One region of the Mucilaginibacter sp. P4_D1 genome, then DNA from elsewhere that is predicted to be linked to it. Evidence: riboswitches for the same ligand, from Rfam matches in the RefSeq annotation. Region 1 holds a riboswitch; the other holds the start of a gene.
The links. Region 1 has a riboswitch for S-adenosylmethionine ahead of AC1DV1_RS06415 (peroxiredoxin family protein). Riboswitches for the same ligand answer to the same signal wherever they lie in the genome.
Positions count from the first base shown of each region.

Region 2: it holds a riboswitch for S-adenosylmethionine, as region 1 does, so the genes downstream of both, AC1DV1_RS08610 (peroxiredoxin family protein) here and AC1DV1_RS06415 (peroxiredoxin family protein) in region 1, are expected to answer to the same signal.

Region 1 is NZ_JBFUIJ010000004.1:219,608-227,220, reverse strand. It holds gene AC1DV1_RS06425 (YceI family protein) at 1-147, opposite strand, end outside; gene AC1DV1_RS06420 (peroxiredoxin family protein) at 214-1,542, opposite strand; gene AC1DV1_RS06415 (peroxiredoxin family protein) at 1,571-2,890, opposite strand; SAM riboswitch class I at 3,108-3,221, opposite strand; gene AC1DV1_RS06410 (protein-disulfide reductase DsbD domain-containing protein) at 3,662-4,108, opposite strand; gene AC1DV1_RS06405 (AraC family transcriptional regulator) at 4,925-5,722, shown strand; gene AC1DV1_RS06400 (YdeI/OmpD-associated family protein) at 5,807-6,421, shown strand; gene AC1DV1_RS06395 (undecaprenyl-phosphate glucose phosphotransferase) at 6,762-7,613, opposite strand, start outside.
Region 2 is NZ_JBFUIJ010000006.1:173,984-181,596, forward strand. It holds gene xrtY (exosortase Y) at 1-217, shown strand, start outside; gene AC1DV1_RS08585 (WcaF family extracellular polysaccharide biosynthesis acetyltransferase) at 210-764, shown strand; gene AC1DV1_RS08590 (hypothetical protein) at 894-2,465, shown strand; gene obgE (GTPase ObgE) at 2,539-3,546, opposite strand; gene AC1DV1_RS08600 (adenylate kinase) at 3,667-4,248, opposite strand; tRNA gene AC1DV1_RS08605 (tRNA-Arg) at 4,347-4,420, opposite strand; SAM riboswitch class I at 4,770-4,884, shown strand; gene AC1DV1_RS08610 (peroxiredoxin family protein) at 5,007-5,579, shown strand; gene AC1DV1_RS08615 (SusC/RagA family TonB-linked outer membrane protein) at 6,001-7,613, shown strand, end outside.

The DNA.
Region 1 (7,613 bases):
TGATGTTTTAAATTTTTTACCTACTGGCAAGGTTTTAATAGTGGCAGACCGGCCTTTGGTCAGTTTAACACTTTTAATAGCCGATGGTGTAAACGCGGTTAACGATACTAATGCTGTAAATAATACAGCGCCTGATAATTTGGTCATGGTGGTTTTTATGGTTGTTTAAGTGTACCCGGCAAGGCTGTTACCCCTGCCGGGATTTAGTTTAGTTTATTTTCCTTTAAGTTCTTTATTGTTGTTACCTGTAAGGTTGGCCGCGCTGGCCGGTACCGGTTCTGCAATCAGTTCATCCAATAACTTGTTGAATTTTTTTTCGTAATCCTGGTAATATTTACCTGTAACGGTACCGGTATAGCCTGTGTAAATTTCACGCACATCGCCTTTCCTGTCGATAATGATAGTGGTAGGGAACGCTACAAACTTGTTTAGTGCGGGCAGTTTTTGCGAAACCAGTTTTTTATCGGCCAGTCCGCCAAAAACAATGTCGTACTGAATGTTGTACTTATCCCTTAGCTTACCTAATGTGTATTTAGCATACTCCAGGCTGTCTTTTTGTTCGAAACCGATAGCAATTGCTTCTACCCCACGATTATGATTTTTATTGAACCACGGTGATAGGAACACCGTTTGATCGGTACAGTTAGGGCACCAGGTACCAACAATTTCAATGATGGTTACCTTCCCTTTATACTTATCATCGCTAAGTGATACTGGTTTGCCGTTTAAATCCGGAAAAGTAAAATCCAGTTTTTTGTAGCCTTCTTTCAGGTAGGTTAATTTATACGGATCAGGCAATTCGGCCTTATCGTCTTTAACCGCGTCAAACTTGGTATTGTCATAAATGCCAGAGCCAATTTCGCCGCTTAAAGTTCCATCAGCGTTGATCTTGCCTTTGTATATCTTAGGGCTTGGGCCGGTAAAACCTGATAATTGAAACTCATCACCCTGAACCGTACCTTCCAGCTCGCGGCTATCGCCGGTTACCTGCATAATTACACCAGTAAGTTTATTGCCTGTTTGTTGTAAAATGGCAATTTTGTTGGGCACCTGGTCTTTTGAGTAAACTTTCAACTCCCATTTGCCGGTTAGGTTGGCCGTTGGCGCAACGTCCTTCCCTGGTTCAACAAAGCGGTAGGTTTTACCATATTCGGCGGTAAAAGGCAGAGAATTGCCCTTGAAACCTGGTACCAGGCTGCGGTATTCGCCGCTTAGCGTTCCATCTTCCTGAACTTTGGCCACCAGGGCGGCATCATAGGTATTCATTTTGATAAATACGGAGTCTTTACCAATTTGCTTTACGTGGAAATTGTCCCGGCGGCTTCCGTTAATCAGTGTAAATACAGCATGCCCGGCATCTTTTCCCTTTAGTTCAAAGTTGAAAGGCACCTTAGTTTCGGCCACAGTAAATACGCCGCGCCATAGCCCTTGTTTGATAAACTTTACAGGCGTTTTTTTATCCGCAGCCAACGCCGCTGCGCCACTAAACAATAAGCCCACAGACAGGCATTTGAATGAAGTGATTAAGTTGATGGTTTTCATTTGATTAGTTATATAAGATCAGTTAATGTTAATTTCCTGGGTGGGTTGATGGATTTGCAATAGCGGCTGTTTCCGGGGCCGGTTCGGCAATAAGCTCATCTAATAATTTATTAAATTTCTTCTCGTAATCCTCGTGATACTTACCTGTCACGGTGCCCGTATAACCGGTATATATCTCCCTTACATCGCCTTTTCTATCAATGATGATGGTAGTTGGGAAGGCAATGAATTTATTCAAAGCAGGCAACTTTTGCGATACCAGTTTTTTATCGGCCAGCCCTCCAAAAGCGATATCATAATTGATTTCGTATTTTTCTTTCAGCTTGCCCAAGGTATATTTGGCATATTCCAGGCTGTCCTTCTGTTCAAAACCTAATGCAATGGCTTCTACACCGCGCTGATGATTTTTATTGAACCATGGGGATAGAAACACGGTTTGATCGGTACAGTTAGGGCACCAGGTACCTATAATCTCTACAATTACTACTTTACCTTTGTATTTGTTATCACTCAAGGAAACCTGTTTGCCATCGATACCAGGGAATGAGAAATCAAGTTTTTTATAGCCTTCTTTTAAAAATGTGAGTTTGTAAGGATCAGGTAATTCAACCTCTGTTTTTTTGGCGGCATCAAATTTCAGGTTTTTATAGATGCCAAAACCTTCTTCGCCGCTGATGGAGCCATCGGCATTGATCTTACCTTTTATAATGAACGGACTTGGGCCGGTAAAGCCGCTTAGCGCAAACTCATCGCCTTGTACGGTACCTTCCAGTTCGCGGGTGTCACCAACAACGGTCATTACCACACCGGTAAGCTTGTTCCCTTTTTGTTTCAATAAGGCTATAGATGCAGGAACGGCCTCTTTACTGTATGTTTTGATTTCCCATTTACCGGTCAGGTCGGCTTTAGGGGCTACATCTTTGCCGGGTTCTACAAAGCGGTAGGTTTTACCATATTCTGCAGTAAATGGTAATGAGTTGCCCCTGAAACCCGGTACCAGGCTACGGTATTCGCCGGTTAAGGAGCCATCATCCTGAATTTTGGCTACCAGCGCGGCATCATAGGTATTCATTTTGATATATACAGAATCCGTACCAATTGATTTCACATGAAAATTATCTCTGCGGGAGCCGTTGATGAGTGTGAAAACAGCATGCTCGGCATCCTTTCCCTTCAGCTCGAAATTAAAAGGCACCTTTGATTCGCTTACGGTAAATTCGCCGCGCCATTTTCCTTCTTTTATAAATTTAGGCTTTGGGGTTGCATGGGCCGATAACACGCTTACCCCGCTGAGCAATAAAGCGGCAGATAGCAGCCTTGTTTTGGTTAAGTAGTTTGTAGTTTTCATTTTGTATAAGTTTTAATTGTTGTTAATTGATGCGATGCCGGAAATTTGGGCATAGGTTATCCATTGGGCTTTACAGCCTTTGAAAAAACACTATAAATTTTTAGGGTATCCGGCTGTTAAAACCAGAAAACGTACTGAACCAGGCAACAACATCGTTTGATGGCCGCGGGTTGTAGCTGTGGGTAATGGCTGTTAAGTGTGTTCATGACTGTTAGTTAATTTATATTCCGGCGGCATAATTGCTATCGGAAAAAGTTTAGCACTTATTTCAGACTGCTGAAAAGTTGCTATAAGATCATCGAGACTTCCTCTCCCTTATTCTTTATAAATCAACTAATTAATGGTGGGGTTAATTAGAATGGTGTAAAGATAACAACAAATATGATAAATACAATAAAATCTATAGATTTAGTAGAATATTTTTAAGTTTTGTATGTCTTTTTTAATTTTTTCTTGTAAAACGACAAACATCCTGAACTGTACAGCACACGCCTGAATTACCACCATAGCAAAGCAACGCACTTAGTACAGCCAGGATGTATATCTTGCTCAATATTTTTTAAACCTGGAATGTAAAGCGTTAGCAATTATGGTAACAACAGCCAGGGGTGCCACCATGCTGTTTTCGGGCTTTTGTAAATAAAGTAAACTTTGGTTTCATGGTATTAGTTTTATTAATAATGATAACGCGTTTAAAAGCGATTACCATTTTAACAGACCGATTGGTGGCTATCGTGCTGCTTTTTATATGATTTGGCTTATATTATATTTTTATTTTACAGGTACACTAAATTCTACATCGTCTGGCGGTAAACATTGCTTATCGCTGCATACCATAAAGTTCACGGTACCACTAACGGATGCCTGCCCGGATTTAAGCTTTACTTTTTGCTGAAATATAACAGACTTTTCAAAGTACTGAACATTCATACTAAATGACTTTTCGTACTTGTTTAGTGCCTTCGGTTCTTCTGTGCTCCCTAATAAGGTGTAACTTTCATTAGCGGCAAACTTAAGGGTAGTTTTTATCGGCCCCCCATCTGCCAAATGCTGCGAATAAATATGCCAGCCCTTATCGATGGTTGCTTTAATGAAAACGATAGCCTGGTCATTATCTACCTTTTTTGCAGCATATGACCATTTTACAGGGGTAAGTATCTGTCCGAAGACTGTGCTGCTTAATGTAATAGTTATGGCTGCCAGTATAATTTTTCTCATAAAGTAAATTGTTTTGTAGAGTGTATCCTATGTATAAAATTGCGACTGATGAATCAACAACTCGTTAAGATAGCGTTACAATTTAAGTTGCTCTTATGAAAAAACTGGTTATAAAGCGTATTCATTATGATTAAGTTTACCTGACTATAGCTTGCCTTAAGAATATTAAATGCACTCCCCTTTTTGGGTCGAATGAGCATTAAAAGCTAAGGCGTTGTAAATATATAATTAATTCTATTAAATCCATAGATATTATAGAATTAATTGTTTTCAATAGAGACTTATTACAACGACATTTGCATTGTAATTTGTTCAAAAAACTATAGGGTATTGGGGTGAGTATGAAATACCAAAACCGTAAGACATTGCATCCCACCGCAATTTAATGTATATACCGAAGCTTTCTCCCGTAAAGATTTTCAAAATATAATTCTTCTGATATGGAGAAGAAAACAATCGACGGTTGTTCGGTCCCTCTCCGCAAACCCAACAAACCTGGCATTAGTCGGGTTTTCGTATTTCATAACATGGACAGAAGCTATCGACATGTTCTAAATCTCTTTGTACGTTTTTGACGAGATGTTGCCGTGAACAAGGGTGAAAACTATATAATATACCATTATTAACGGTTCCAGGCGGTGAATCTTTTCGTGATCTGTAGCTGAAGACAGTTTCTTTTTCTATTTTAGGATCAACCCTCTTGTGGTGCATTTTATGGCGAAAATAAAAATCACGCTTCCTTATTACACAGAAATCAATGATTTTTTGGCCTCTATTCCATGGCCAGGACGAACAACTGATCCAGACTTCTACTGTTTGAGGTTAAAGCCACTCGATCAGGACCGACAAATATACCGGCCACCTTTTAAACGTTCATTTTATTTTTTCGCCCTGCTATTCAATTCCGGTAAGATCGAAGTTAACTATGGCGATCAGACCATTCATGATCCTGAGTCGTATCTCGTCTTTCATTCGCCCAATCTGGTGTATAGCTTTGCTCATAACAATGCCCTGGAGGGTTATGTGATTTATTTTAAGCCGGAATGCTTCTCATTCTTCAAACCAAACTTTCAACAGCAATTCCCCCTATTTGACGTGTTACATACTAACCTGTTTAAGTTTGACCACGCCACATTTAAACGATTGGCACCACATTTTGAATCTGTATTTACCGCTTACGAAAAATCGGCTAAAACACAACATATGGAAGCAAGGGTAAAGTTGCTCGGCTTACTCTACTACCTGGAAGACTTTGCGCTGGAAAAGAAAAAAGACATTCGTCTGGCTACAACGCAACAAATCCTGTTGCGTAAATTTATTCAGTTAATTGATAACCATTATATCAATAAACACACCGTGCAGGAATACGCAGCTATGCTTTCGGTTACTGCCAATCATCTTTCCCAATCTGTCAAACATGTTTCGGGCAAAAATGCACTTACTTTTATTGCCGAACGCCTGGCCACCGAAGCCAGATCGCTCATTCAATACACCGATTTTGAGATTGCCGAGATTGCCTATCAACTCAACTTTTCAGACCCTGCTAATTTTGGCAAATTTTTCAAAAAGCAGGTAGGCTTGTCTCCTTCGGAGTTCCGGAAACAACGCAAGTGATTAAATTGACCTGTTTGTCCAAGTTTTCGACCAAATCTTCTGCGTAAGTTTAAGTTTTTTTGCTACCATAAATTAAATAACGTTATGAACTATAACCTTGCGGTGGATGCTTATATAACTAACTCGGAAGATTTTGCAAAACCCATACTTGAGCATTGGCGCCGCCTTATTCATGAAAATTGCCCTAATGTAGTAGAGGCGATAAAATGGAGCCTGCCCCATTTTGAGTACAACAGCGATAACATGTGTGTAGTAGCATCCTATAAAAACCATTGCTCTTTTACGTTTTTGAAGGCCGAATTGATGACTGACCCGCGTTTGAAGGCAAACAAGGACTTGAAGCCGATCCAACGATTCTTGGGGAAGGTCAGTAAAATAGAGGACCTACCGCCGGACAACGAATTTATAGCCATGCTTAAAGAAGCCGTACAGTTAAACGAAAAAGGTATCAGGATAAAAAGAGAGAAACCAGAAGCCGACAAACCCAAAGTACTGCAAACGCCCGATTATTTGTTGGCCGCATTAGTGGCTAACCCAAAAGCAAAAGAAGTTTTTGAAAGCAAATCCAACTCTTTCCGCAAGGAATATATAGTTTGGATTACCGATGCCAAAACCGACGAAACACGACAAAAAAGAATAGATGAAGCTTTAGAATGGATAGCCGAAGGAAAAGGCAGGTTTTGGAAACACCAAAAATAGACATCCCAAAATACTGTACCACCTTGCCTTAAAACTATTGGGAAATAAAAACAACAACCAATCGGACCATTGCTTGTTTTTATTTTCCGTAACCTTTTTGATTATTGCCAGAATCGCCGCAAGATGTTCTAACAGGCTCCCATTCACCCCGCTGAAATCCACGTCAAAAGCCTGCATATCAATAATTTGCAGGCTTTTGTAATTTAATCAGGGAACCATTTCATACATAGTTTTCATCAAAAAGATGAGATAGAACTCTCTGATTTATCCGTTTACCGGAAATCATACGAGTAATCGCAATAATAACGAAGGTTAGTTTACCTAAATGGTCATCGCCAAATTAATAGGCATATTTGTCACCAATTACGGTTTTAAAGAAGGTTGAAAATATAATTTTCATATCAAGGTCTAAGCTCCAGTTTTCGATATACCAAACATCGGCTTCTACACGCGCCTCCATATCCTCTACCAGCTTTGTCTCTCCGCGAAACCCGCGCACCTGTGCCCAGCCCGTTATACCTGGCTTTATAAAATGCCTCACCATAAAATGATCAATTAATTTTGCGTATTGTTCGGTATGGTTTAACATATGAGGTCTTGGCCCAACTACCGACATATCCCCCATTAACACGTTAAAAAATTGCGGCATTTCATCAAGACTTGATTTGCGTAAAAAGGCACCAATTTTAGTAACTCTCGCATCGCCCTTTGTTGCCTGCAGCGAATTGGAATCTTTATTAACGCGCATGCTTCTAAATTTGTAACAGTTAAAAGTAACGTTGTTACGACCCGACCTTGGTTGTACAAATATTGCCGGCCCGGCTGACTCTAACTTAATAAGCAAATAAATAATAGGATACAGCCAGCTCAAAACAAAAACTATAACAAATAGTGAGAATGCAATATCGAATAGCCGCTTCACAATCCTGTTCATGGTGTTTTCAAGTGGTTCAACACGTATGGCGTACGCGTCGATTTTATTTAAGCTTTGCGATAGCAAGGCCCCCTGAAAATATTCGTAATGCTCGGGAATAAGTTTAAACCTGATCATATTTTTGTCGGACTCTTTGATCAGTTTCTGTATCGTGTTTTTTTGCGAAAAGGGTAGTGCACAAAAAATTTCACTTACGTTGTTTTGCTTGCAAAAATTGATACAATCAACGGTTTCGCCAATATATGCATGGTCGAAATT
Region 2 (7,613 bases), on a different contig from region 1:
AACAAAACAAAAATTGATCTTTTTAACTTCGGGAATTGTAGTCATCCAGCTTTTAAACATTCTTCGTTTTGTATTGCTGGCCCTGTTCTGGAATAAAAATGCAAGCCGTATAGTTGATCACCACACCATATTTAATATCATTTTGTACACTATTATTATGATAAGCCTGTATTTTTGGGTCAAACAAAATGATAACCGCCCAGACAAATATGCATAAAACCGACCTTTCTACTTATAATAACTACCCTTTTCACCCGGGTGGCAACGCTTTAAAAAGGCTGATATGGTTTTATGTTAATGCTGTTTTTTTTAAAAGCAGTTTTATACCCTCAAGCAATTTCAAAGTTTTTTTATTGCGGATGTTTGGCGCCAGGATAGGGGAAAAAGTAACTATAAAACCTTGCGTAAATATCAAGTATCCCTGGTTTTTGCAAATTGGAGATAACACCTGGGTTGGCGAAAACGTTTGGATAGATAGCCTGGTAATGATTAGTATTGGTGCCAACGTATGTTTATCGCAGGGCGCCGTGTTGCTTACCGGCAGCCACAACTATAAAACAACATCATTTGATTTGATAACCAAAAGTGTAATTTTAGAAGACGGCGTTTGGATAGGCGCAGCTGCAATAATAAACCTGGGTATAACAGCTGGCAGCCATGCTGTACTTACCGCCGGCTCGATAGCCACAAAAAACCTGGAACCATACAGCATTTACCAGGGTAACCCTGCAGTAAAAATCCGTGACCGCGAGATCGGCCTATAAGTAACCCACTACTGTTAAGTTAATAGTACTAAGTCAAAAGTTAAATTTACTCTTTTATTGACTTAGAACTTAAGACTTTCGACTTAAGACTATCCGTTGTTACACGATTAACATAACACTACCTTTATTATGACCGTACAGCAATCACATACCCACAAAATTATATTAATAGCTTTAAGCCTGCTCACTGTCATTTTGGGTGTAATGATATTTATAGCCCCCTCGGCAATGTTTCCAGATCCAAGCTGGGGTTTCCAGGTGATGCACAAGATGCAGGCCGGTGGGGCCTTTAACATTACAAACAAGCCAGATCCTGCCGACATTAGTAAAAACTATAGTGAATTTTTATCCTGGTGGTCGCCGGGGCAATATTTGGTCCCTTACTTTTTTAAATCGTTGTTTAGCGTTAACGATGGGCGTGCAGCAGCGCTTACTACCCTTGTTTGTGGATTATTGGGCATAGCCGGCTGGTATACTTTCTTTAAAAAGGCCGGCTTTGAAAAGCATTTGGCTGCTATAAGTGTATTAATTATTGTTATTCAGCAAGCCTTTATTATACCCTACATATTTTATAATGGTGGCGAGGTTTTACTTTTCGGTTTCCTGGGCTGGTTTTTATACGGCTGTGTCAGCTTTGATAAAGCAGACTGGAAGCTTGCCTTATTTTTACTGCTATCCGGGTGGATAGGCTTCTTCTGCAAATCATCCTTTCTATGGATGTACGGGGCAGGATGTTTATACCTATGGCTCAGCCTGTCTCAAAAGAAAACAACATTAATCGACTGGTTTAAAAATGGTACCTGGATTGCCATCCCCGCTGCACTATCATTGGCTGTAGTTTATTTTCAATACATGTCTAAAGGAGCAAACCCGGCAGGCACTTCATTTGGCTTTAAATTTAGCTGGGAGGCATTAAGCTTTCCTTTGGCGTCGCCCTTATTAACGGGCCTTTCGTTGGATGATATGTTAAACGGCCTTATAACGCATAGTAATGCCCCTATACTCAATCAGGGATGGTCGTTGTTTGTCCTGTCAATAGCGGCTGTATTGAGCGTATTATTAGTAATACGCATCGTTCGTGTTGTTCCTAATAAAAGCTATGCGCTGCTACTTAGCGTTTTTTATTTGCTTTCCATATTGTTTTTTGGGTACAGTTTTTTAAAACAGGCCAACATCTCCTATGAGGGAAGGCATTTACGTATAATCGGCTTGCTGATAACACCGGGCATTGTTTACCTGGTAAGTTTAAGTAAGCTGCCCGTTAAAATTGGATTTGGTTTGCTTTGCCTGTTTATTACTGCTTTAAGCATTAGATATTTTGCCCCCAGTTATTATCAAAATGCAACCAAAAATGCCAGGGGGACATCCGGGATAGCACAGCTGTTTATTGATCAGCCATCGTTAGATCAGATCATGGAACTCGATCGTAAAAACACCAATGCTATTTTTGTATTCATCAGCCCCGACCTGGGTTTGGAGATAAACCATAACCGCTATGTGATATTAGATCCTATTGGCCCCGACGTAAAAATTGAGTTTGACGACTACGTACACTACGGTCATGGCGGGCCAATTTTCATCATGTTGCCGGCAAGTTATATGGGGCCAAAATCAAACATTATCCGTAAATGTTTCCCGGGTTATAAGGGCTTTCATATGGATATGCTGAGTGACAAATATGTGCTGTATTCTGCTAAATAAGTTTCAATTTATATCAAAAAAATACAAAAAAATATAAGCTTTATACAGTTTTAGTCCAACTATTTAAAGCAATTTAAACACTTGCTTTATTGATCTCGGCCCAAAGCAAATCCTTCAATCCGGCCAGGTTTTTTTGAGCTACCGATGAAATAAAAATGGATGGCACACCCTCCGGCAGCTCCTTCTTCATTTCGGCCTGAAGTTCCTCATCCAATAAATCCATTTTAGTTACTGCCAGCACACGTGGTTTGTGCATCAATTCGGCATTGTATTCCTGCAGTTCATTCAGCAATATTTCATACTCCTGGCTGATGGTTCGGGTAGTGTCGGCAGGTACCATAAACAACAGTACCGAGTTACGCTCGATATGCCTCAGAAACCTAAAACCTAATCCCTTACCTTGCGATGCACCTTCAATGATGCCCGGGATATCGGCCATTACAAATGAGCGGTTATCGCGGTATGACACAATGCCCAGGTTGGGAACCAGGGTTGTAAAAGCGTAATCGGCAATTTCGGGCTTGGCGGCAGATACTACCGAAAGCAGGGTTGATTTACCGGCATTAGGGAAACCCACCAAACCAACATCGGCCAGGATCTTTAGCTCCAGTATATTCCAGTCTTCCTTACCATCTTCGCCGGGTTGGGCAAAGCGGGGAGTTTGCTGGGTTGGGGTTTTAAAATGCCAGTTACCCAGGCCGCCACGGCCGCCGGGAGTTAAAATACGGGTTTCGCCATCCTGGGTTATTTCGAAGATCACTTCGCCGGTTTCGGCATTTTTAACGGTTGTTCCCAGGGGTACCTCTAAAATCTCGTCTCTTCCGGTTTTGCCGCTACGTAATGAACTGCCGCCCGAATCACCATCGCCGGCAATAACGTGCTTGCGGTATTTAAGGTGCAGCATAGTCCATAGCTGGGCATTGCCTTTAACAATAACGTGGCCGCCACGACCGCCATCGCCACCATCGGGGCCACCTTTTGAGGTCAATATATCACGGTGTAAATGCGCAGAGCCCGCCCCTCCGTGGCCACTGCGGCAACAGATTTTCACATAATCAACAAAATTGGAACCTTGCGACATAATTTTTCTCTTTTTGAGACCGAAAGTCCGAAAGTCAGTAAAGTCCGAAAGTTTAAGAATTTTGACGTTCCTAACTTTCGGACTTTACTGACTTACCGTCTTCCGGACTTATATTTAATATTAATCTTTTAACCAGGCTTCGATAATGGCATGTATCTGGCCAAAAATCTCATCAACCGAGCCTATACCATTAATGCTTTTAAATTTATCCTGGTTTTTATAAAAACCGGCCACTGGCGCCGTTTTATCATTGTATTCGTGAATGCGTTTGCTAATCACTTCCGGATTGGCATCATCAGGCCTGCCCGAATCTTTACCACGTAGCAATAGGCGGCGCAATAATTCATTATCATCAACCTCAAGCGCTATCATTCCGGTTATTGCCGAATGCTTGCTGGTTAACAGGCTATCCAAAGCTTCTGCCTGTGCAACCGTGCGGGGGAAACCATCAAAAATGAAACCCTTACCGTCTTTATTGCTATCCAGCTTATTGCTGATCATACCAATTACAACCGCGTCAGGAACCAACTTGCCATCATCCATCAACTTCTTTGCCTCCAACCCAAGTTCTGTTCCTTGTGCAATTTCGCCACGTAAAAGATCGCCGGTTGATAAATGGATCAATCCATATTGTTCAATAAGCTTTTGTGACTGAGTCCCTTTCCCGGCTCCGGGAGGACCAAACAATACCAGGTTTAGCATGCTCGTTATAAATTAAAAGCCTTTCGGTACAACACAGAAAGGCTTAGGATTAACTTTGTACCTGTATGGATTAAACCCATTTAAAGGCAAATTATATGTGCACTCGAAGGGAGTCGAACCCCTAACCTTCTGATCCGTAGTCAGACGCTCTATCCAATTGAGCTACGAGTGCTTTTCGAAACGGAATGCAAAGATAGAATTTCTTTTCAATCTCTCACATTTTTTTTTCAAAAAACCTGTAACTCGCAGTTTTACATGGCCTTACTTTCCTCCGTAAATCAGGTATTTGTTTTATATGTTTAATTTTTTACCCGGATATCGCATATAGAACCAATTAAACAAAATTGGGGTTACCCCTTTTGCGGCATGAACCGGAGATAGATAGGCCGGTGTAGCTTAGCCTGGATGAGTCGTGACCATCGTTCAATACCACTATTCATTTCATGACAATTAAATTATATAATGTCTATGTATTTAGTAGAATATATTATATATTTGCATCACTAAACAGTTCTTTAATTTAATTATCAAGAAAGACGGAGGGAAAGGCCCTGTGATGTCTTAGCAACCTGTAAGCCCAATTGTTATAAAGGTGCTAATTCCTGTTCGCCATTTAAGTGGCGGAAAAGATAATGTATGTTACGTTACTTACAGCTATATAGCTGTGCCATCATATCGTTATCGCCCAAATTTCTTGTTTATTTAAATTCCAGTGCTTTTAACCCTGCATTATAAAAACGCAGTTAAAAATTTACGTTATGAAAATTAAACAGCTACTCATCACCTGCTCCTTATTAATAACCGGCTATTTGGCCGTTGCGCAAACCACAACGCCTGCTCCCCTGCCTGCATCAATTGACCGGGGTTATATTGTTAAAACCGGCGAGCAAGCGCCCGATGATTTTAAACTGGTACTGGCCGATGGCACCCAAACTTCACTAAAACAGCTTCGGGGTAAGATAGTTATCCTGCAATTTACCGCAAGCTGGTGCAGCGTATGCCGCCAGGAAATGCCTCATCTTGAAAGAGATGTATGGCAGGCTTATAAGAACAAAGGCCTGGTACTTATCGGCGTTGATAGGGACGAACCGCTTGAAAAAGTGCAACATTTTCAGCAGGAAATGAACATCAGCTATCCGCTGGCGCTTGATCCTGGTGCCGATATTTTCGGGCGCTTTGCCAACAAAAAAAGCGGTGTAACCCGCAACGTGGTTATTGACAAAGACGGCAAAATTGTATACCTCACCCGCCTTTATGATACCCAGGAATTTGCATCGATGCTAAAAGTAGTTGATGCGCTGGTTAACAATAAAACTGCATCTGTAAACTAATTAAAAGCTTAAAGCAGAAGGCATAAAGCTCAAAGTTTCGGGTTTCAAAAACCTCTTTAGTCAAATTCTTATATTTTGAGTCAAAACGGCACTATCTACTTAATACTACTATCTATATATCAAATTGTTATGAAAACAACAAGAACACCTTTTCCAAGCGTATTCCCTGCCAGCAAATTCGTACCGTTCTCCCTCGCTTCTGTTTACCTGTATATGCAGGGTATGCGTTGTTGCTGTTAAATAAAGGCAACGGTTATTAGCCACGGGTCCCCTGCTGCAGCTGGCCGCCTCTGCTTATAACCAACACAATCAACAATCAATTTACCGGTACTATAAATTCAACAGCAGGCATTGCTATGCCCAAAATGCTGATGACCGGCTTTGCTATACCGGCAATAAAAACTATTAATCATTAACCATCATGTTAAAAAATTACAAATTTCTACTGGCACTCCTGTTGCCATTTTTTCTCATCCAAACAGTTGCGGCGCAATCTGTTAAAATAAGCGGCACGGTAACCGCTAAATCCGATGGCTTGCCATTGCCAGGTGTAAGTGTAGCTGTAAAAGGCACCACTAATGGTGCACAAACCGGCGCCGATGGCAAATTCAGCCTGAACGCCAATGTTAACGATGTGCTTAAAGTTTCCTATCTCGGTTTTGCAACGCAGGAAATTACGGTAAAGCAAGCCGAAACCAACCTGCAAATTGTACTGCAGGATGCACCAAACTCCCTTAACGAGGTGGTGATCACGGCGCTCAATATCTCTAAAGATAAAAAGACATTGGGCTATTCGGTTCAGGGATTGAAATCAAAAGATATCTCCGAAGCCAAGGAAACCAACCTGGTGAACGCGCTGGCCGGTAAAATTGCCGGTGTGCAGGTTACCAACAGCCAGGGCGATATGGGGTCGTCTCGCATCATTATCCGCGGCGAAACTTCGATAGGCAATAACAACCAGCCCTTGTTTGTGGTTGATGGCGTTATTGTTGATAACAGCCAGTTTTTGGGCACCAATGGTTCAAGAGATTTTGCCAACGCCATAGCCGATCTTAACTCCGAGGATATTGAATCGGTAAGTGTGCTTAAAGGGCCAAACGCGGCGGCGCTTTACGGTTACAGGGCCGCGGCGGGTGTTATCCTTATTAAAACCAAAACAGGTAAGGGCACAAAAGGGCTTGGCGTTACTATCAACTCCAACACCAGCTTCTCGACCGTAAACATCCTGCCCGATTACCAGAACGAATACGGCCAAGGATCAAATGGCAAGTTTAGCTATGTAGATGGTAAAGGCGGCGGCGTTAACGATGGCGTTGACGAAAGCTGGGGCCCCGCGCTTGACGGATCGCTTATTCCGCAGTTTTACTCCAACGGCCAGGCTGTTCCGTTTGTGGCCCATCCGGATAATGTAAAAAACTTTTTTAATACAGGCGTAACCTTAAATAACGGTGTAGCACTGGCAGGCAGCAGCGATAAGGCTGACTACCGCTTATCGTACAATAACCTGCACCAAACCGGTATTGTACCTAACACCTCGCAAGGCCGTAACTCGTTTTTGCTTAACTCTACCTTCAAGCTTAGCCCTAAGTTAACGGTTACAACTATTGCCAATTATATTAAAGACGATGCCGATAACCTGCCCGGCGCCGGCGGCAAACGTGCAACCAGCACCATGCTACAGTTTACGTGGTTTGGCCGCCAGGTTGATATCAGCCAGCTTAAAAACTATAAAGATGCTAATGGCAACACCTTTAACTGGAACAACAGCTATTATAGCAACCCTTACTGGCTGGCCTATGAAAACACCGTAGGGCAACACAAAAACCGCATTATAGGAAGCGTTGAACTAAATTATAAGATCATCGAAGGCTTATCGGCCAATTTCCGTACCGGGACTGATTATTATAACGACAGGCGCAAAATTAAAGTAGCTTACGGGACCAACGGCACCCCATTTGGATCATACGAGGAAGATGCCTACACCGTAAACGAAACCAATACCGAAGCCAGGCTGCAGTACACCAAAAAACTCAA